Regions from separate parts of the Shewanella sp. YQ_9 genome, predicted to be linked through region 4. Evidence: predicted binding sites of a transcription regulator. Region 4 holds the regulator's gene; each other region holds the start of a gene.
The links. The regulator LexA, encoded in region 4, represses DNA repair genes until DNA is damaged. The targets are predictions, from matches to a motif close to TACTGTATNNNNATACAGTA.
Positions count from the first base shown of each region.

Region 1 (5,241 bases), on a different contig from region 4:
TTTTACTTAAATTTCGAGTATTTGCCGTAACAAGTTGAAACCTATCTTATAGTTCTACGTCTTATGTATTACGCCGGTAAACCTGAATGTAAAAATCCAGCTCACAACCCAATCCCTCAGCTTGTAGCTGCTGTTTTTGTTCGGCGCTGAGCTTCCAGGCATAGGGAGTCATCTCCAAAAAGTCATTGCAAACCTGTCCGGCCGGTAAAACCAGCGGCCACTGCAATCGCTCATCATGCAGCAGACCAAAACCCGGTAGCTCTGACTTGGTCTGCTCATGCTCTCTTGGCTCACTGTAGATGATCTCTTTCAACTGAAAGTGATGTCTGGGGCCTGGGGATACACAGATAAAAATGCCGCCTGGCCTACACACCCGCGCCAACTCCTGATCTTTTGATGGCGCATAGATACGCAACATGAGATCAAAAGCAGCATCGGCAAAAGGCATGTCGTAGGCGCTGGCCACACAAAAGCGCATCTGGGGATGTGCCTTGGCGGCATAGCGAATCGCGGTTCTGGAAATATCCAATCCATAGAGTTCGCCACCAACAGCTTGTTGCAAACGCTCGCTGTAGTAGCCTTCACCGCAGCCCAGATCTAAAATCTCGGGTTGTCCCTTGCCATACTCCTGCGCCAGCTCGTTGACCCTGTCGCTGAGAGCCTGATAATAGCCGGCGTTCAAAAAAGCGCGCCTGGCCTGCATCATCTGCTTGTTGTCACCGGGATCGCGGGAGTTTTTCTTCTGCACCGGCAACAGATTGACATAGCCTTCCTTTGCCTGATCAAAACTGTGGTTTTGGCCACAACGCCATTGTTTTCCGTCCTGCACCAACTCGCTGCGGCACAGGGGACAAATATAAGTCATGCATTACTTCCATCAGAATTGGGCTTTGCAGCCCAAGGTGGTTTTACTCTTCGTCGGTCAACTGCCTGACCATGGCATTGAGCTCCGGCGATGACAAGAGTTCATAGCACTCAAGCGCGCGCCTGAGCCTTTCTTCGGTGCCATCATGGTTGGCACTCTGGCGGTAATTGGGACGCTCAAGCGACTGATTATAACATCGCAGCAGCCATTGGCGTTTCTGAGATAGACCTGTGAGCAGATGCCAGACTTCATTGAGCAGGCCTTCGGGCAATTTAGCCCCATGCGCCTGCTGGTATCGTTCCAGCCTGATTCGAGCCTGAGTCACTTCACTGAGTTGCACCGCCAACTTTTCACTACTGGCTTGATAATCCTGAGCTTCGGCCAACGCTGTCTTGGCCAGAATGATCTCTCTTGGCTCCTGGGACAAACGCAAATCCTGCTCCAGGGGCAGCAGCTCGAATCTGCCGGTTTGTAACGAGCAGAGAAATGTCTGCCCCGGCCATAAATCGAGACACACTCCCTGCCTCAGGGCAGCGATGCAACTTGAAGTACTGGTTCCAACTTCAGAGTAGAGTCTAAAGCCCTGACCTGCCGTGCGCGACACTCCATCCTTCCTGACGGATTCCAAGGGTAGCAACTGCTGAGTCAGAAAAGGTTGCAGCCTCAAAATAAACTGCCCCTGCGAAGCCTTGTCTTCTCCTTCAAGCATTACCCACTCAAGCAGCGGCGAGCGCAAGGCCTCCGACAACACAAAATCACTGACACTGTCCGGCAGGCTGAGGCACAACCTAGTCGGCATTGAAAGATTGACTATGGTGGGTGAACTGAAAAACTGACTGTACATCTGCATCCCTTCGGGTAATCCGAACCTCGTTGTCCCTGCCGGCAGGCCGCTTATTGTAACCAGAGGCCATCGATTCACCAAGGGCGGTTTTTAACCGAAATACCAGCGATAATGCTGGCAAAATCCCATTTCCGTAAAAAAATGTTAAGATAAGCTTTTGTCTACAGAGCCAAAGTCATCAGCATGAGTCAAGCCCAACCTCAGCCTTCCATATTCTGGCATGATTATGAAACATAAAACAACAACGCATTGATTAAAATAAGATTTTTAAAGACAAGCCTTTCTAAAATGTACTCACCAATGTACACAACACTCATTTGCCACTTATATAGACTATTTGTGTCATGGGATTCAGCCCGCCTCCCCCCGATCTTCCTTAACCTTCACTTACAGCTGATCATTGGTAAGTGATGCCAATTGGTAGTGTATTGCGGGGTTAGTAACTGACGCCTCATTGACCATTTCTGTTCAATCCCCTGAGCGGCAATAAAAAGGGTATCGGATCCATAACGGTTGTTAAGTGCGTCATATGCCTGCATAAGACGAGGGTCCGCTGGTGAAGGTGTAAATAGATCTGGCTGGAAGTGTTTGTCGCTTATGAGGTCGAGTAAACCAACGCCAATTTTGTAGTAGCGCACACCTGGGCGATAAAGTTCAGGGACGACTCGACTTACTGCTGCGGTGAGAACCGTAGAGCAATTAGTTGGTACCGGGATCCGTACCACCTGCTTAAACCCAACGGGCCGCTCATCATAAGGACTATTGTTAGCAAACACCAATATAGCGCTGGTAAGGCTCCCCTGCTTTCTTGCTTTCGCAGCTGCTACTCCAACATGCTTAGCGATAGCTTCGGCCAGAGATTGAACATCAGTTATCCGTTCACCAACTGAGCGAGTAGAAAAAATTTGCTTTTTATCTACCCGTGCTTCGTCCCATTGCTTGCATTGTAAACCGGACAATTCTCTTGCCGTTCTTTCTATCTCAATATTGAACTGTTTTCGAACAAGCCCTGGGGGTAAACAGGCAAGCTGCCAAGCAGTTTTGACATTCATCATCAAGAGTTTTGCTGAGATACGCCGGCCAATTCCCCACACATCACTTACGCCAATTTGCTCAAGCACATGACGGCGAGTTACTTCAGAATCAATCACACATACGCCATTAAAACCATCAAGGTTTTTAGCTGCGTGATTGGCAGCTTTTGCAAGCGTTAACGTTGAACCAATACCGACACATACTGGCAAGCGAGCTTCTTTCCAAACAGCACGACGAATCGCGGTACCTTGCGCTACCAGGCATTTGCTTTCCAAATTACCTCGGGCAAACGAGAGGAAGGATTCGTCTATCGAATATACATGCTGTTCGGGGGCAAAACGGCCAATGATCTGCATCATCTTCGCTGAGAGATCACCATACAGTTCATAGTTGGATGAAAGAGCAATTACGCCAGCCCGTTGACAAAGCTCCCTAACCTCGAAGTAAGCCTTAAATTTTTCAACCCCAGCGTGTTTGGCTTGTTTGTTGGCTGCCACAACACAGCCATCGTTGTTGGATAGCACAACCAGTGGTTTACCACGCCAGTCTGGTCTAAATACCTGTTCAGCGGAACAGTAAAAAGAATTGGCATCAACTAAAGCAAACATTAGCAAGAATGAAGCAGTCTACTGGGGCGGTGGCAACGCACAGAACGGATAACCACTCCTTCAACCGAAAACTGATCCCACTCAAAGATAGGAACAGGTTGATGATGTTCATTTGCAGAGACCAGTTGTCTGCGGCCAGTGTCGATTAACTTGCATACAAATTCACCATTGAGGTTTGCCACAATGACATCCCCATTCAACACTTTTATGTGCCTATCTACGATCAAAATATCTCCTTCGAAAATGCCAACTCCTTGCATAGAATCCCCTGCTGCTTGTCCTATGAATGTAGCACTGGGATGTTCAACCAAGAGCTCATCTAAGCTCAACGGAAGTTGATAATAATCCGCTGCCGGGCTTTCGAAGCCTGTTATCCCGGCTCTTGCGAGTAAAGGAATGACTTTCATTTGACACAAACCATACTGTATATATATACAGTTTAGTATGCGATTTGGGGATTATTCAAGTTGATGTACCCGTTAACGGGTACAGGTGACGGGGAAATGAACAATGGCTAGTATGGGAAACACTGTAAACCATGAAGGAAAGACGATGACATTCACTAGCTTGCTATCATTTACCAAGCAGAATCGTTACAAGAATAGTCAACCTGATATAGTTCGTGTAACCCAATACGTTTTAGATCACGGGAAAAATGGATTCAGCGTGCTCTCTGCATCAAATTCGAAGGAGCTAAACGGTATAGGTGTTCACACCGTTGCCACGGTATTGCGGAGCATTTGCTTGGATCTATGGGAAGGCCATCTGGAATTCAATACTAAGGTAGATTCAACATACTCGCATGCATCCTATGTAAAATGGGAGCTTACCCCGCAAGCGTACAATGACCATATTTCCCATCGTTCACTGCTGATGTCCAAATGGTCATTGTGGGCTACGTTACTGGCGCTGTTAGTTGCTATTGGGAGTTAGAAAAACTCTTGCTGCCGCCAGGATCGACCACATACCCCCCTTCCACTATCGCATAAGACGGAAATCCATAACGGGGTTCGGTGAACCGATACTCTTTGTAATGCTTACCGTCTTTATAATACTCATAAACGTTGTATTGCTGAGGCCCAGCAATACTCAGCATTTGGCTCTCGGTCATACAAATAGCCAAATGCCGCCAACGTATTGCATCACGTGGTATTTTTTTCCCATAACAAGGGTGATTATTGGTCATGTCTGTGGAAGGTTTTTCTTCCACAGCAGGTTCATATTCCACTTTAGGTGGGACCCGGTATTCAACGTTGGATCCTTGTCGAAGCTCTAACGGCTTGCTGTCAATGCTACATGGCTCTGCTTGGAAAACCCCAGGCTCGCACTCGTACACCTCTGCAAATGCTGCCGAAGAACCCAGGGCCAATATTAGCGCTATCGTTCTCATGCTGCTGTTCCTCCTTGATCTGTTTCAGTCTACACAAGGATTTGCGAGTGCGGCAAGTCGGGCGCCGGGCCCAGTACCCGGCCATCCTGAATATAAACGTATGAGCCAACATTGCCGCTGCCTGTTGCCCTGAATGTTTTACCGCTGCGCGTGGTAGCAGTCACTGTGCCATCTGCGTTCTCTGCGTTGACCTTCGCTATCTCACGCGCTGGCAGCAGCTCACGTTTCAGTTGTTTCAGCATTATGCCCCCTGTCTGATTAAACCAGCGTTCTGGCGCACGGTAAGGCCGCTACTGCTCATGTTTGCGCTGATGGTCACGGTATCACACAGCGCCTTATAGACTTCACCGCGCCAGGTAATACCAATCAGCTGGCCAGGGCGCAGCGGCGGCAAGTCGGCCATCACTGTGGTGTTGATACTGACTCGGCGCTTGGTACCTGAATCGGCAATGGCATTGGTACCTGCCAGCCTGGCGGCTTGGGTATCAACAATCAGCAT
Region 1 is NZ_JBICJO010000079.1:770-6,010, forward strand. It holds gene rlmA (23S rRNA (guanine(745)-N(1))-methyltransferase) at 62-865, opposite strand; gene ACF8D4_RS22385 (hypothetical protein) at 909-1,709, opposite strand; gene ACF8D4_RS22390 (Y-family DNA polymerase) at 2,093-3,352, opposite strand; gene ACF8D4_RS22395 (LexA family transcriptional regulator) at 3,352-3,759, opposite strand; gene ACF8D4_RS22400 (hypothetical protein) at 4,272-4,742, opposite strand; gene ACF8D4_RS22405 (hypothetical protein) at 4,772-4,984, opposite strand; gene ACF8D4_RS22410 (hypothetical protein) at 4,984-5,241, opposite strand, start outside.
Region 1: ACF8D4_RS22395 (LexA family transcriptional regulator) is a predicted target of LexA. The motif match lies at 3,773-3,792, and genes of this name have one in related genera.

Region 2 (5,241 bases), on a different contig from region 4:
GTTGCTTAATCCCTTGTTTGTAGAGTTCTGATTATCGACATTCTGCTGACCAAGGCTTTGGTGCTCAGTGCTTTGCAAGTCGGCTTGCGCCAGCAACTCGCTCACTGATGGCGGCCGCCACAGGCAAAAGCAGCCGCGGTCAATGGTCGCAAAATCATCCAGGGTTAACCGATACTTGCCCTTATCGGCCCGGCGCCGCCCCCGGGTTATCAGAGTGCTGATAAGACCATAGCCCCGGCGATTTTTTGCCAGCAGTACCAGGCAACCTTCCGGCAGGTGGAATTCGGCGCCGACAATCAGCTTGATACCGCTTTGTTTGGCGGCCTCATGCGCCTTGACCACACCCGCCAGAGAGCATTCGTCGGTAATGGCGATGGCCTCATAGCCCAGTTTGGCGGCCTGCTGCACCAACTCATCCGGGTGGGAAGCCCCGCGCAAAAAGCTGTAATTGGAAATAGCATGCAATTCGGCGTACATCAGCTGAACCAAGCATGAAGAAAGAGCCCATTAGCGGTGCGAAACAGCCAACACAGACCGCCGTTCTCCTTATGATGGGCAAGAAAATAATCCCGGCAGGGGAAAGGCCCCGAATGCCAGGGGCTCTGTAACCTTTCCGGCCCCCTAAGCAGCTCTACGGCTTCAGGAGCAATGGCTTGCGGCTCTTGCAGCAGCCAAAGAGGCCGCAGCGCCAGCGACGGCTGAACGGGCGGCCTTGCCGGTGGCGGCCAACGAGTCAGTGGAGCCGCAGTACTGGCCAGTTCTGGCATGGGATCGGCCGCCAACACCAAAGAGCGCACCTTATGGCTACCTAACCTGGCCTGTAATCTGGCGAGTAATTGATTGGCATCCTGCTGCAGCCCTTCTCTGGACTCGGTCAACTCTCGACTACCCAGCTGCTGCGACACAAACTGCCTGGCTCGCAGCTCAATATCGACGACCGGGCTCGGCAGTTGCAATCCTTCCAGCTGTAAGCGGCAGAGCTGAGATAGTCCCTGCAGTTGATATTCCCCGAAGGGATAGTTGAGTGTCAGTTGCAGCGCCGGCGTCTCTGGCTCGCGAAACTTCAGCCACAGCTCCAACTGTTGCACAGCCAACTGCCTGATCCGCAAATAGGTTGCCAATTCCCCCAGCAGCTTTTGCAATGGAAACAGCAATCCCTGAACCCACTCAACATCATGCAGCAAGGTCAACCTGGCCTGAAACTGTTCGGGTAACTCATATCCCTTGCGGCAACAGGGCAAACGCCCCTGGATTTGTGCCAGCAGCTGCAGCAAACCTTGACCAAAGCGCCGCCCCAACTCGGCAAGGGGTAAGGCATCAAGCATGGCTAGAGTTGTCAGCCCAAGCGCGCCGAGCCGTTGCCGTTCCTCTTGGGTTAATGGCAGCAAATCCAGTGGTAAATCTGGCGGTAAGCCGTGATGCACCTTGAGGCGCCCGGCTTTTTCAGCTGTGGGCGTGCTCATGAAGGCTGCTGATACCGCGCTGATGCTGGCGTGAGTATGCCGCGCCAATATCGCCGCATCCAGCGGTCTGTGTGCCAGCACCAATGAGCATTCCAGACCATAGGCGGCGACTTTGTTGAGATAAGCCTCAACAATGGCGCTCAAACTGCCAAACAGTTTGACCATGGACCCCACTTCCAGCAGCAGGGTATCTGTAGGCCAGCGCGCATCGGCCGCATTTTGGGCAGCTTGTTCAGTAAGCCCGGATAACAACGGCGGCCAGATTCTGGCGCTGAAATCATAGCTCCACTGACATAACCAATCCCGCAACGCTTCGCTGTCCACCTCCTGCAGCGGCCAGAGTTGCAACTCCCCCAACAGCGACTGGGCGCTGCCGACACTCATCCCCGCTGTAACGCCTTTTGCTTGAGCGTCGGAACAGGCCGAATGTATGACCAGCTTCCGGCTGTCATACAAGGCCATGGGGACTTGGGGATCAAAAGGCTCTGACGCCGCAGCGGTTGGCACTGCTTTTGGTTGATTTTGGGTTTGGGGCTGAGTTTGAGCGCGTGTTTGAACCTGAGCTGTACCACTACATGTCATACTTCCAGTCATAGTGTCGCTCATAGTGTCGCTCATAGTGTCGCTCATAGTGCCCGTCATATTGCCCAGCATAGCCAGACGATAACGCTGATATTGCAGCAATAGCTGCGGAAACCAGACTCCCATCCATACCTGGGTCATCTCAGATAGCCTCTTGACTATGAGCTGTATGGCTTTGAGTGGTTTGAGGATTGACCGTTTGCGGATTAGCGCTGTGAAAAAGCCCCGCGGGCTTGTTTGACTCTTGCCGTGCCGTCCAGGGATTAGGCGCGCATTCATTGGATGCAACCGTCGTTGACTGCGCCATCCCCCAAGGACCATGAAGCACGTTACCATAAAACACAGTGCTATGAAGACCAGTGCCATGTAAACCAGAGTCGTGAAGAACAGGGCCATTGGCCTTGCGGCCGGAATGATTTGGCTCAATTGAGTCTATTGAGTTACTTAAACTATGATTGGGAGCCGCCTTGCCGCTTCTCAGGGTTACCACGCCCGGCTCGACATGGGGCAGTTCAAGCGCCAGTGCCGGCAAGCCACGCAGATGCAATTCAGGGACGGGCCAACCACCGCGACGCTTCAAAATTTGCAACTTGGCGGTATTAACGCCAGCCGCGCTGATAGCCAGCTTTAGGGTGACAGGATGATTGCTGTCGGCCTGAGCCATAGGCAACTGGCAAATTCCCAGCGCCTTGCCCTGCTCTGCGGCAAGTTGCAACCTTCTGGCCTCAGTCAGTGTTAGCTTGTCCAGCCAAGCCAGCACCAGGGGACAGGCGCCACTGCTCAGCCCTTGCTCCATGGCCCAGAGCACCTCTTTACGCTGGGTTAACTCCAGCCACAAAATACGCTCGGCGGCAATACCGTGCTGGGCAAAGCTCTGTGCCAGCGGCTGCAATGGCGGCGCTATCAGCATTATCATGGCATCTCTGGACTCATCCCCTCTAAATTGATTTCTTTTGGACTGATTTTTTTCGGAATGATTTCTTTCTGAATGTGAGCCACACTGAGCCGGCAGTAAATAACGCATCAAAGGCAGCAACAAGCTGAGTTCCCCGTGCCCAAGAGACTGACTGAAAAGCTCACAAATGCCTTGCCTTGGCCACCCTGCATCACTGAGCTGCGCATCCAATGCTTCAAAACCACTTGGATACCCCAATATTTTGCCCTGACTGCCCGGCCCCAACCAGAGATCCCGGCGCTCCAGCAGGCCGTTCAAGGCCTGAGATTTTGCTGGATCAGATTTTACAGAGTGAGTTTTGGCTGAAAGAGACATGAAAAACACCGATACTGTATTTTTATACAGTATAGCGGGTTTTAGCCAACTGACAAGTCGTGCTGGCGCCAAAGCCTTAACCCGAGATAGAATAAATGAGAATGATTATCGAAACATATTCTCGACTTCAGTGAATAATTCAGGAGCTTGCCTTGCTGCCCTTTTCCGGCCTGTTTTCCCAACTCCAATGGCGACTGTTTGGCTATTTTGGTGTGTCATTACTGCTTATCCTGCTGCTCGCCAGTGGTATTGAAGCCATGTTGCTAAACCGCTTGTTACTGCTGCCCCAGCAGACCCAAAGCCAGTTACAGCAACTGGCCGATGAGGCCAACGACTATATCGTCAGGGGCGATATAGCCGGACTGGCGGATTGGGAGGGGCGTCAGGCATTTGTACTCTATGTGCTGGATAGCAAGCAGCAGGCGGTGAGTCAGCGGGAAATGCACCCGCACTTTGTTTACAAACTCAATTTCCTCAAGCAGTTGCAGCAGCCTATGGGGGACAGGGTGCAAAAACCTTTGATAGGTCTGCCATTACGCAATAGCCTGGAGCCGGATAATCCCCTGCTCTTGGTGGTGCAGCTCAACGCCTCTTTACACCCGGCGCAGCAACTGGATAAAAGCCTCTGGCTTATCCGTATCCTGGTAGGGCTACTGGTGCTCTTGTTGTTCAGTCGTCTGCTGAGCCGCTATCTGATCCAGCCGCTGAGTTTACTGCGCAGTGCCACCCGTCAGCTGGCACAGGGCCAACTCGATACCCGGATTGCCAGCCATTTTTCGATAAAGCAGCCGGAGTTTTTCCAGTTGGCGACCGACTTTGACCATATGGCCGAGCAGCTGCAAAAGAGCATTCAAACCCAGCAACGGTTACTGAGGGATGTCTCCCACGAACTGCGCACTCCCCTTGCCCGGCAGGAGCTGGCCTTACACCTGTTGGAAAATCGCTTGGGGGAGGAACATCAACAACCGCTTGCCAGGCTAAGACGCCAGGGCGAAGAGATGGCGCAATTGATCAACACTATTTTAGACTTCAGCCGCCTGAGCAACGGCTTCATCAAGCTGACGGCAGCGCCTTTTACTCTGACTGAATTACGCCGCTCACTGCTGCAGGATCTGGAGTTTGAGTCTGGCCCCAAGCAAAGCATAGTCTGGGCACAGGCCCCCATTGATGAGCAAACTTTGCATACCGATATGGCCTACTTGAAGCGGGCGCTGGAAAATGTCTGTCGCAATGCCCTCAAATATGCCGGTGAAACCTGCCGGGTGGAAATCCAGGTATCTCAGTTGGGTGACGACAAATTGGGTGATAGCAGACTGCAGCTGAGTGTCAGCGATGATGGACCCGGGATCCCCAAAGAGCAACTGGAAGCCTTGTTCAACCCTTTCACCCGTTTGGATGAAGCGCGTCACAGCTCTCAGGGAGGTTATGGGCTGGGATTGGCGATTGTGCGCCAGTGTATGCAGCTCCTGTGCGGCTCGGCCCAAGCGGTTAACCGGCCTCAGGGCGGTTTGAGCATATTGCTTGAGCTGCCGCTGCAACTGCCAAGCTGCAGCGAAGCCCAACTTAAGTCTATTGCTTAGGCGGTAAACTTACGCACCTTCTTCAGTGCCATCTCCTGTTTAAGGCGGGAGAGATGCTCGATAAATACCTTGCCGTGCAGATGATCGATTTCATGTTGCAGCACTATGGCCAGGAAATCATCACTGTGGATCGTCTGGGCTTGGCCCTGGCGATCCAGATAGCTGACAGTGACCGACTCGAAGCGTTTTACCTTGGAGCGATAACCGGGAATGGACAAACAGCCCTCTTCACCGATAAATTCGCCGCTGGACTCAGTGATCTGCGGATTGATCAGCACCAGAGGTTGATTGCGCTCTTCTGAGATATCAATGACGACTATCGCGTGTTCACTGCCCACCTGGGTCG
Region 2 is NZ_JBICJO010000007.1:117,197-122,437, reverse strand. It holds gene ACF8D4_RS02340 (error-prone DNA polymerase) at 1-477, opposite strand, end outside; gene ACF8D4_RS02335 (Y-family DNA polymerase) at 477-2,186, opposite strand; gene ACF8D4_RS02330 (ImuA family protein) at 2,188-3,315, opposite strand; gene ACF8D4_RS02325 (ATP-binding protein) at 3,468-4,895, shown strand; gene def (peptide deformylase) at 4,892-5,241, opposite strand, start outside.
Region 2: ACF8D4_RS02330 (ImuA family protein) is a predicted target of LexA. The motif match lies at 3,328-3,347, and genes of this name have one in related genera.

Region 3 (5,241 bases), on a different contig from region 4:
TACTTTTCACGCCACTCAAGGCCGTAGGCAGTTGTGCCTTGGCCTGCTCAATAAGCTCGCCCAGTTTAGCCGTCAAGGGCTGCATAAAGGCCTGATATTTAAGCTCACGGTGACAAATCGCATCCAGGCTACTTTCCCACAGCGCCGTCATATCCGGCGTGGTGGCCACTTCAGGCAGGCTTTGAATAAGCCCGCTACCGGCCTCGGTAGCCAAAATACTCTTGCCCTGACGTTTCAAAAAGCCACGTTTAAACAAGAGTTCAATGATCCCGGCGCGGGTCGCTTCTGTGCCCAGACCATCGGTTTCCTTGAGGATTTTGCGGATCTCAGGGTCTTTCACATAGCGGCTTATTCCTGTCATCGCCGCCAGCAGTGTGGCATCGGTAAAATGCTTGGGGGCCTGGGTCATCTTTTCCACTAATTCACCTTTAAGGCAATCCAGTATCTGCCCTTGAGTCAACTCAGGTAAGCTGGTTTGAATATCTTCCGCTTCATCGTCGGCTTTTTGTTTGCCAAACAATTGCTTCCAACCCTGTTTCAATGGCTGTTTGGCCTTGGCCACGAAACAACCTCCAACAATGTCGATCACGGCGCGGGTTTCAAGGTACTCATCATTAGGGTAAAACTGCGCCAAATACTGACGAGCGATCTGCAAATACACCTGACGCTCACGCTGTGATAACACACCGAGGTTAGCCGTCTTTTCCGTAGGCACTATCGCGTGATGGGCGTCCACCTTGGCATCATTCCAGGCCTTGGACTTAAGGGCGGGATTGGGCGCTTCACAGCCTTGCAGCAGCTCTGCCGCCCCTTGGGTAATGGCATTCAAGACTGCCGGGGCCAGCTGTAACTGCGCCTTGGGCAGGTGACGGCTATCGGAGCGCGGATAGGTTATCAATTTATGCCGTTCGTACAGAGACTGCGCCGTATCCAGCACCTCTTTGGCGCTCATACCGAAGCGTTTAGCGCAATCAATCTGCAGCGCAGACAGACTGTAGAGCAAAGGCGGTGCCTGGTGTCTTTGCTTGCGCTCCAGCTCATCTACCCGGCCGGGTTGGCCGGTGATCCTGCCGACCACATTCATCGCCAAACCGCGGGAGAGCACCCGCCCCTCCTCATCCATCCAAGGTTGACAGGCCTCACTGGGCTGCCAGCGGGCGCTGAAACAGCTCCCCTCTTGGGTGCTAAGATGGGCCAGTACTTCATAAAAAGGTTTGGGCACAAAGGCAGCGATTTCCTGATCGCGCCGGACAACCAAACCAAGCACAGGGGTTTGCACCCGACCGACCGACAGCACGCCCTGATAGCCCACCTTGCGCCCCTGCAGGGTATAGGCACGGGTCATATTCATGCCGTAGAGCCAATCGGCTCGGCTACGCGCCAGTGCCGAAGTCGACAATGGCACAAACTCGCGGTTGCTGCGCATCTGCCCCAGGGCACGTTTTACCGCCTGCGGGTTGAGGTCGCTTATCAACAAGCGTTTAACCGCTGCCAACTTATCGCCCTTGACCCCAAGATGGGCAATCACCTCATCCACCAACAACTGCCCTTCCCGGTCCGGATCGCCGGCATTGACCAACTCACTGGCCTGCTTGACCAATTTACGCAAGACACTGAGTTGGCCGCGACTGCTGGCTTTGGGTTTAATCTGCCAATCGGACGGGACAATCGGCAGATGTTCCAACTGCCAGGACTTGTAGGCGGGATCGTAAGCATCCGGCTCAGCTTGCTCCAGCAGATGACCTATACACCAGGAAACACAATCACCGTTGCCAAGCTCGATATAGCCCTCATGTTTGCGATGGGGTTTGGGGAGCACCTCGGCGATGGCGCGCCCAAGGCTGGGCTTTTCGGCGATATAGAGGATCATCCACTGCGTCCTTTGGCTGTCACTGAACAGTATTACTGGATAAAATTACAGTAATTCTAGCCAAGTCATCTGTCGGCTGCAAACCCTCTGTGGGTAATGGCATGATTAACTAAGCTTGATTGGGCAAAGTTGATAGAACAAGGCGATTGAACAAGGCAACTAAACACAGCGCAGCTATCTATTTTCCTCCTCAAGCTCCGCCAGGAATTCTTCACTTACCCAGTCAGCCGTTTCGGGAAGGACTTCTTCTGACAACCAGGAAAAAATATCCTTGTACACGGCCCTGGCCGGAAAACCTTGCTGTTCGCGCTTTCCTGTCCAGGTTAAATGGACAGAGACCAGCTCTTTTTGTATTTCGCCGTCAATCACTTTAAACCCGGCCACGCTGTCATTGTCTTGCCGCCTGGCGATGGGATAGAAGTCCTCCCCGGTTTCTTTTTGGTATTCCATTCTCAGCCCGGGTCCGCCGGGTTCATCGATAAACCACCAAGGCATGAGTCCTGCAAATTTATGCGCTTTCAACCAGTAATATTCTATGGGTAACTGCATCTGCTTAATTCCTTATTGTCCCGACGCTCTGCCCCGGGGTAAAAGCAATTCTCCTGGGGTGGCCATAGTGAAATCAATGGGTTATTTAAGTAAAATCATCCACTATTCAATTTGAAGTTAGGAGTATATCCGGATCATGTTGAAGTACATTGAGCAATTTCCCAAATGGATCTCTGATATAAAAGCGGCGCACACCCCAAGGCTCTGAGATTGGCCCGTATTCAATCTCTATGTTTTGCGCTCTCAGCCGATGAAGCACCAAATCAAGATTGTCCACCTCAATAGAGAGATCTGGCACCGGCGTCCCTGAGCCGCCTTCGGTTGCCAAACTGATTTGAATTTTCATCTCTTCAGCTGAGCCAAGGGTTTTAATCCAGCCATGGTCCATAACCAGCTCAAGACCAAAAATCGATTCATAAAATACTTGGCCTGCGTCCAGGTCGGCAGCGGCCACATTGGCTACGATTCGTTTCACTTTCATCAAGCAAGTCTCCTGAAATCTGCTCAAGCCGGCAACGCCGCCGATATGCAAGAGCGAGTCTGTTTTTTAGCCTAACCATTCGTATGGCACCTGACCTTGCCGATAGCTTTGCTTTAAATAATCCAGAAACCTTGACTCCAAACCCATGGTCCGAGCTTTCTCAATCAGCTCCAGGTCATCTGTGATATAACAGCATATCTCGTGGCAATTGGTCGCTTCGGACAATGTTATAAACAACGCTTTGCTATCAAATTTGTTATCCAAGTGAGCATCAACCTCGCCTACTTGCTGATTTAAATGCACCCAAGCATTATCAAATGCCGCTTCATCTCTTTTATCCAGCAAGGCATCCAGCTCATCAGCGCGCTTTGAAAACAGATTTTCCAGTAACTTGTCCATAGTGTTGAATACAACCTTTCTCAGTATTTCCCTTTCTACCTTGCCGTAATCTATGCCCTATCAGCGGCTGAAATCAACCATGAAAGCCCGGCCGAGACTTTCCAGGCCAATAGCAAGCCCCTATTTTTCCGACAGTCAAAACCAAGTGTCCCACCTGCGGTCCTCCTTCAAAGCATTATTCGAAGATATCTTCACATACCCATGATTTAATTATGGAAATATTCATACCTCCATAAGCTCACTTTTCCATCACTCAGTGTAAATTCAATTGCGAACCATTCTTGTTTGCAATTAAAATGCAACATCTTTCAGGAGGCCAAATAATATGGAAACGTCCCCGCTGTTGTTGCGCTGTAACCAACTGCTTTGGTGTGAGGGATTGGTCTTGCTGGCAATCATGCTGGTATTGGCCAGTTTTGGGCTGGATGCCCGGCTGTTGATCCTGCTGTTGGCACCAGGCTTGGTGCTGTCTTTAGCCTTGGGATACCAACCCGGCAAGAAGACGCTCAGCCTGGTGTTTGCCTGCTGGATCCCTGTCTGGTGCCTCATTTAACCCCTTGAGTTGTTTAGGAGAATGTTATGCCCAAATCCATGGTTCGGATGAGCCTTGTCGCCGCTGCTGTCAGCAGTCAATTGCTGCTGATGGGGGCCGCCATGGCCGAAGAAACCCAGATGGAGCGCATGGTGGTCAGTGCCAACCGTACCCCTACCCAGATAAGCGAGCTCTCCAGCACGGTTTGGTTAATCGATGAAAACAGCATCCGCGAGCAGATAGACAGCGGCAAAGGCGTGAAAGAGATGCTGGCCGCCCTGGTTCCCTCCATGGACGTATCCAGCCAGGGCCGAACCAACTTTGGTCAGAACATGCGCGGCCGCGCCATGGTGGTGCTGATAGACGGCGTATCCATGAACACCTCCAGAGGGATCAGCCGCCAGTTGGACAGCATAGATCCCTTTAACATCGCCCGCATTGAAGTATTGGCCGGCGCCTCAGCCCTCTATGGCGGTGGTGCTTTGGGCGGCGCTATCAATATAGTGACCAAAAAAGCCGCCGACAGCCAGGATACCTTTGAAGCCGAAGCAGGTTTCAAATCGGGTTTTAACGGCAGTGATGACTTGGATTACCGCGCCGCCTTTGCCGTGGCCGGAGGCAGCGATACCCTCAAGGGACGTTTCAGTGCCGCCTGGCAGGAAAATGGCCAATGGTTCGACGGCAGCGGCAATCAGGTGATGCCGGATATCACTCAAACCGGCATGCAGTACACCCAAGGTTATGATCTGATGGCCAATCTGGACTGGAGCCTACCAAACAATGCCACCCTCAGTGCCATGGTGCAGTTTTACAACAATGAGTCCGATGGCGACCACGGCCTCTATATGGGGGAAAACTTCAGCGGTGTCACCTCAGATGCTTCCCTGCTCGAAAGCCGCAAGGGATTGAATGCCGATCGCAGTCCCAAAACCGATCGTACCTTACTTAACCTCAGCTATACCCAGGCTGATTTTCTCGGCCAAACCTTGTACCTGCAAGGCTTTTATCGCAAGGAAGATCTCGACTTTCACCCCTTCCCTTACGTCAGTGAAACCCTCGGGGTTTACAACTTCTCGGCCTCGTCACAAAACACCGGCATTTATGGCCTGAAAGCCGTGTTGGAATCCAAGCCCAGCGACAGCCTCAAACTCACCTGGGGCATCGACTGGGACAAGGAGAGCTTCGACTCGGATCAGATGAGTTTTGATCTCGACGCCGCCAACCAGAGTGGCGGTTTGACCATGAAGGAGCTGTTTACCACAGGCCGATATGTCGACTTCAGTGTCGAGTCCATCGCAGCCTTCCTGCAGGGCAGCTGGGATATCAACGACTATCTGGTGCTCAACGCAGGTTATCGTTATCAGCAGATGGACAACAGCGTCGATGACTTTATCGGCTATAACCAACAGG
Region 3 is NZ_JBICJO010000014.1:81,959-87,199, forward strand. It holds gene ACF8D4_RS03945 (DNA topoisomerase III) at 1-1,870, opposite strand, end outside; gene ACF8D4_RS03950 (hypothetical protein) at 2,045-2,419, opposite strand; gene ACF8D4_RS03955 (VOC family protein) at 2,526-2,900, opposite strand; gene ACF8D4_RS03960 (hypothetical protein) at 2,967-3,299, opposite strand; gene ACF8D4_RS03965 (hypothetical protein) at 3,625-3,852, shown strand; gene ACF8D4_RS03970 (TonB-dependent receptor) at 3,879-5,241, shown strand, end outside.
Region 3: ACF8D4_RS03945 (DNA topoisomerase III) is a predicted target of LexA. The motif match lies at 1,904-1,923, and genes of this name have one in related genera.

Region 4 (5,241 bases):
CCTGCATCTGAGCGCGGCGGCACTGCTCCAGGCGCACCAGGCAGCTGGCCAGCAAAGAAGGCACCATAAACAGGTGAATGATGTTGTTGCGATAGTAAGTCATGGTTACCGCAATCGACTCGTCGATTGAGATGATATCGCCCAGTTCATCTTCCTGAACCGTGAACTTATTCAGCTCCAGACCTTGTTGCAGCAACTGCTTACCGTCGCCCTCAGCTACAGAAGTATACTGGGTATATGGCACTTCCTTGAGCAGATCCAGATACAAGTCCAACTGACGTTCCAACTGGCTTCGCTCCAGCGCATTCTGCTCTGATGACAAGAGTACCAGGCTGGTAAGAGTCACGGCGCTGGCTGCGGCGGCATCGTTGATATGAGTCATCACCCTATTGGCCAGAGTATTAACCGCCGGGGTCAGCCAGCTGGGTTTCTGCTCAGGATCGGCCGCCACTTCTTCGCGCCAGTTGGGCGCCGCTTCACTGAGGAAATTCTGCAGCGTCACAGGCTCACCAAAGTTCACATAACCCTGACCGAAATTGCCCAGCTTACGCAAGGCGCCAACCACCTGCCAAACAGATTCTTTCTGCTTCTTCTTGCCGCTGAGTTCTTTGTGGTAAGTGGCCACTTCCATGACATGGTCGTAGCCCAGGTACACGGGCACCAGAGTCACCGGCCGTTCAATGCCTCGCAGCACAGAGTTGACTGTCATCGCCAGCATTCCTGTCTTGGGTGACAACAGCCGCCCGGTACGGGAGCGGCCACCTTCGGTGAAGTATTCAACCGAATAGCCTTTGGCAAACAGCTGATCCAGATACTCGCGGAACACAGCGGTATAGAGCTTGTTACCGTTGAAGCTGCGGCGGATGAAGAAAGCACCACCACGGCGGAACATGGGCCCGGCGGGCCAGAAGTTCAAGTTGATACCGGCGGCTATGTGGGGCGGAACCATACCCTGAAAATAGAGAATATAGGAGAGCAGCAGGTAATCCATATGACTGCGGTGGCAAGGCACATAAACTATCTCATGGCCATCGTGGTGCAGCTGGCGTATCTGCTCGGCGCCCTTGATGTTGATCCCCTTGTAGAGCTTGTTCCACAACCAGGTGAGGATCCGCTCGGCAATACGCACCAGGCTGTCTGAATAGTGGGCGGCAATCTCATCGAGATATTCTTCCGCCATCTCCCGGGCTCTGGCCTCGGGGATCTTCTTGGCAGCGGCCTCTTCTTTAATCGCCTTTTTCAGCGTTTCCGAGCGCAGCAACTCATTGAACAGAGCCTGACGGTTGGGCAGCACGGGTCCTGTCATCACCTTGCGTTGCCGGCGGAAATGTACCCTGGCCACCCGTGACAACTTATGGGCAATAGCCTTGTCGGTCCCATGTTCATCGGCCATCAGCCGCAACGACACGGCATTGGAAAACTGCACAAAGTTGTCGCGCCCCAGGAACAGGATCATCAGAAACTTGCGCAGCCAAGTGGGATTTTCCCGCTCAAATACGGCGGCACGCATGCTGTCATCTTCCTTACCCGGAGTGCGGCCCCAATAGAGGCTCACTGGCACCAATTGAATATCCAGTTGTGGATTGGCCTGATGCAGGTTCAGCAGAGAAGTGAAACAGCTGAGAAATGGCTTGTTGCTCTTGCGCTTGCCGAATAGGGGCTTGGCTCCTTCCAGGCAGACGACTCGGGGAACGGTAATATCATCAACCTTGAGTGCCTCATAAGGACAAGGCAAACCAAACTTACGGGTGACTTCCGCCAATGCCGCAATATCACTGACAGATTCCGTCTTCATTACATAGGCCATCGGCTTGGCCGGATCCAGGTTCAAATCGGCGAAAGGATCCTGAGGCACCACAGTGGTATGCACCAGCTTGCTTTGGAGCCAGCGAAGAGATTTAAACCAGAATGAATCTTGTTTGGACATGTTTTTTCAGTGTCTGAGCCACAATCAATAGCCCAATAGAATACCAGAATTTCCTGAACCTTAGCTAGGGAAGGTGCGAACCGGCCCCGGCAGTTCCTCTGGCCAATGCCTTGAACTCCCCATGCTGCATCAGACAAGCCGTTAAAACCAAAGCACCGAATGGCTTACTTATCCGCTCCCTAAAAGTTTCAATTTTGGTTAATACTTGCACTGACAAAAATACTGTATATACTGACAGGTACTGTATGAAAAAACAGGAATCACCATGAGACCACTGACACCGCGCCAGGCACAGATTCTGGAACTGATTAAACGCAATATAGCCGACACCGGCATGCCGCCAACCCGGGCCGAAATTGCCACCCGGCTGGGCTTCAAGAGCGCCAATGCCGCCGAGGAACACCTCAAGGCATTGGCCAAGAAAGGCTGTATTGAGATCATGCCAGGCACCTCTCGTGGTATTCGCCTGCCTCATGATGAACAAGCGGAGTCAGAAACAGGCTTGCCCCTGATTGGTCAGGTTGCCGCCGGTGAACCCATACTGGCTCAGGAACACGTTGAGCAGTATTACCAGGTCGACCCTGGCATGTTCCACCCCAATGCCGACTTTCTGCTACGGGTACGCGGCGACAGCATGAAGAACATAGGTATTCTCGAAGGTGATCTCCTGGCGGTTCACAAGGTACAGGAAGCCCGTAACGGTCAAGTCGTGGTGGCCAGGGTTGAAGACGATGTAACTGTGAAACGCTTTGAAAAGAAAGGTAATGTGGTTTATCTACATGCCGAGAACGAGGCTTACTCCCCAATCAAAGTCGACCTGACTTTCCAGCCATTGACCATTGAAGGACTGGCGGTAGGGATAATACGCAATGGAGACTGGCTATGAGCATAATGACTGGCAACGCCCCAAGACACCCAGGCCTGTGGACAGACACCGGTATTGCCGGCAATCAGCCTTGGCAACATACCGGTATCTCCAGCTTGGCCAGCCATAGCCAGGGACGTCAGGAATTATTGCGCCTCTGCCCTCAATTGGCGCAATTGAGTCAACAGGGACGCTGGATAGTCTTGATTAACGCCCCGGCCAGCATAGGTTACAAAGAAACCTTAGCAAGGGCCGGTGTCAGAATGGATAGAGTACTCTTGGTGCGCACCAAGGATGAAGTAGAAGCCTTGTGGGCAACGGAAAGAGCCCTGACCAACGGCACCTCCAGTGCAGTGATCAGTTGGATAGACAGCCTGGATGCCCGTGATAACCGCCGATTGCAGCTGGTCGCCCGTAACGCCAGAGCCATGGGCATAGTGTTGGAAACGGGACAGCAGGCGAAAGAGGTGGATAACCACCTCAACGAACTTACCCACTCCATCCATTGATTGTGTTTAAAGGCCATCCCTGGGATGGCCTTTTTTCTGTGCCTTTTTGGTGCAATGCCTTCCCCTGTCAATCGGCGGCAAACCGCGCAGCTCTGCTACTCACACAGAATTCACCTCTGGATTAACAGACGCTTTTTTTTCATATAGTTAGAAAACATCGTGATCTTGATCAATATTTAATCTACAAGTAATGTAAGAACAACGATTGTGTTATCTCCATGCAATTCGTCGTAGGTTGACCGCCCCATTTCGATTCATAGCGAGTGGTGCCGTCGCCGGAAATGCTGAGTATATTCAGCGGTAAGTGCAACAGTGGTCACCACCTGTATACCTAGAGCTAAGTGAAACCGCCGCCGCACTTTGAAGTCATCGTTGCTTTTTTGGGAACTGAAGAGTTTGCATAGAGCAAAGACTTACTGTGTGACTCTTCTTTGTAGTTGCGAATGCAATTGACAGAGGAGATGTCTTGTGAAGCAATGGCTGTGTGTTTTGCTGACCTTGTTGTGCGTCAGCTTGTTGTCTCCAGGCGCTCAGGCAGATATGCCCTTGAATATGACTCAAGGGGTAACTGAGATCAGTGGCAAGGTGTATCACCTGCACATGATCATTCTTTATATCTGTTGCGCCATAGGTTTGGTCGTATTCGGCGTGATGATCTACGCCATGATCAACCATAGGAAGTCCAAAGGGGCAGTCGCGTCCCAATTCCATGAAAGTACCAAGGTAGAAATTGCCTGGACGCTTATCCCCTTTTTAATCCTGATCCTGATGGCAATCCCCGCAACCAAAACGCTGATTGCCATGGAAGATCCCAGTGATGCCGACTTGACGGTCAAGATCACCGGCTCGCAATGGAAATGGCACTACAGCTATTTCGGCGAAGACATCGACTTCTTCAGCATATTGGCAACGCCGAGATCCCAGATAGAAGGCCAGGAAGCCAAGGGCGAGCACTACTTACTTGAAGTCGACAAGCCTTTGGTATTGCCCATCAATCGCAAAGTCCGATTCCTGATGACCTCAGATGATGTGATCCACTCCTGGTGGGTGCCCGCCTTTGCCGTCAAAAAAGACGCCAATCCCGGTTTTATTAACGAAGCCTGGACCCGGGTGGACAAACCGGGGATCTACCGCGGCCAATGTGCCGAGCTTTGCGGTAAAGACCACGGCTTTATGCCGATTGTGGTGAAGGTACTGGCAGAAGATGAGTTTGACGCCTGGATGGCGGAGCAGAAACAAGCCGCGGCTACGGCCGCCGAAGAAGCTCAGGCGGCCCTCAGTGAGACCATGAGCCATGATGAGGCCATGGCGCTTGGCGAACAGATCTATATGGCGCGTTGCGCCGCCTGTCATCAGCCCAACGGCGCCGGACTTCAAGGGGTGTTCCCGGCGCTCAAGGGCAGTGCTATTGCCATAGGCCCAATGGCTGCCCATCTGGACATAGTGATCCATGGCAAGACAGGCACCGCCATGCAGGCCTTCGGCAAACAGATAACCGCCAAGGAACTGGCTGCTGTGGTGACCTATGAGCGTAATGCCTGGGGCAATAATACAGGCGACACAGTGCAAGCCGCCGACGTCAATAACCACGGGCAGTAGGGGGAGAAGATGAACTCATTCAGTCAAGATGCCGAAGCCGGCGTTCAGGAAATCGCTGAACAGGAACACCAGCATCATCACGCCCCCAAGGGGATCATGCGCTGGTTGCTGACCACCAACCATAAAGACATAGGCACACTCTATCTCTGGTTCAGCTTCATCATGTTCCTGATAGGGGGCGCCATGGCCATGGTGATCCGTGCTGAGCTATTCCAGCCCGGATTGCAACTGGTCGAACCCAACTTCTTTAACCAAATGACCACAGTTCATGGCCTTATCATGGTTTTTGGCGCCGTGATGCCGGCCTTTACCGGTCTGGCCAACTGGTTGATCCCCATGAT
Region 4 is NZ_JBICJO010000020.1:136,635-141,875, forward strand. It holds gene plsB (glycerol-3-phosphate 1-O-acyltransferase PlsB) at 1-1,927, opposite strand, end outside; gene lexA (transcriptional repressor LexA) at 2,193-2,813, shown strand; gene ACF8D4_RS06190 (cell division inhibitor SulA) at 2,810-3,301, shown strand; partial or broken gene coxB (cytochrome c oxidase subunit II) at 3,770-4,891, shown strand; gene ctaD (cytochrome c oxidase subunit I) at 4,910-5,241, shown strand, end outside.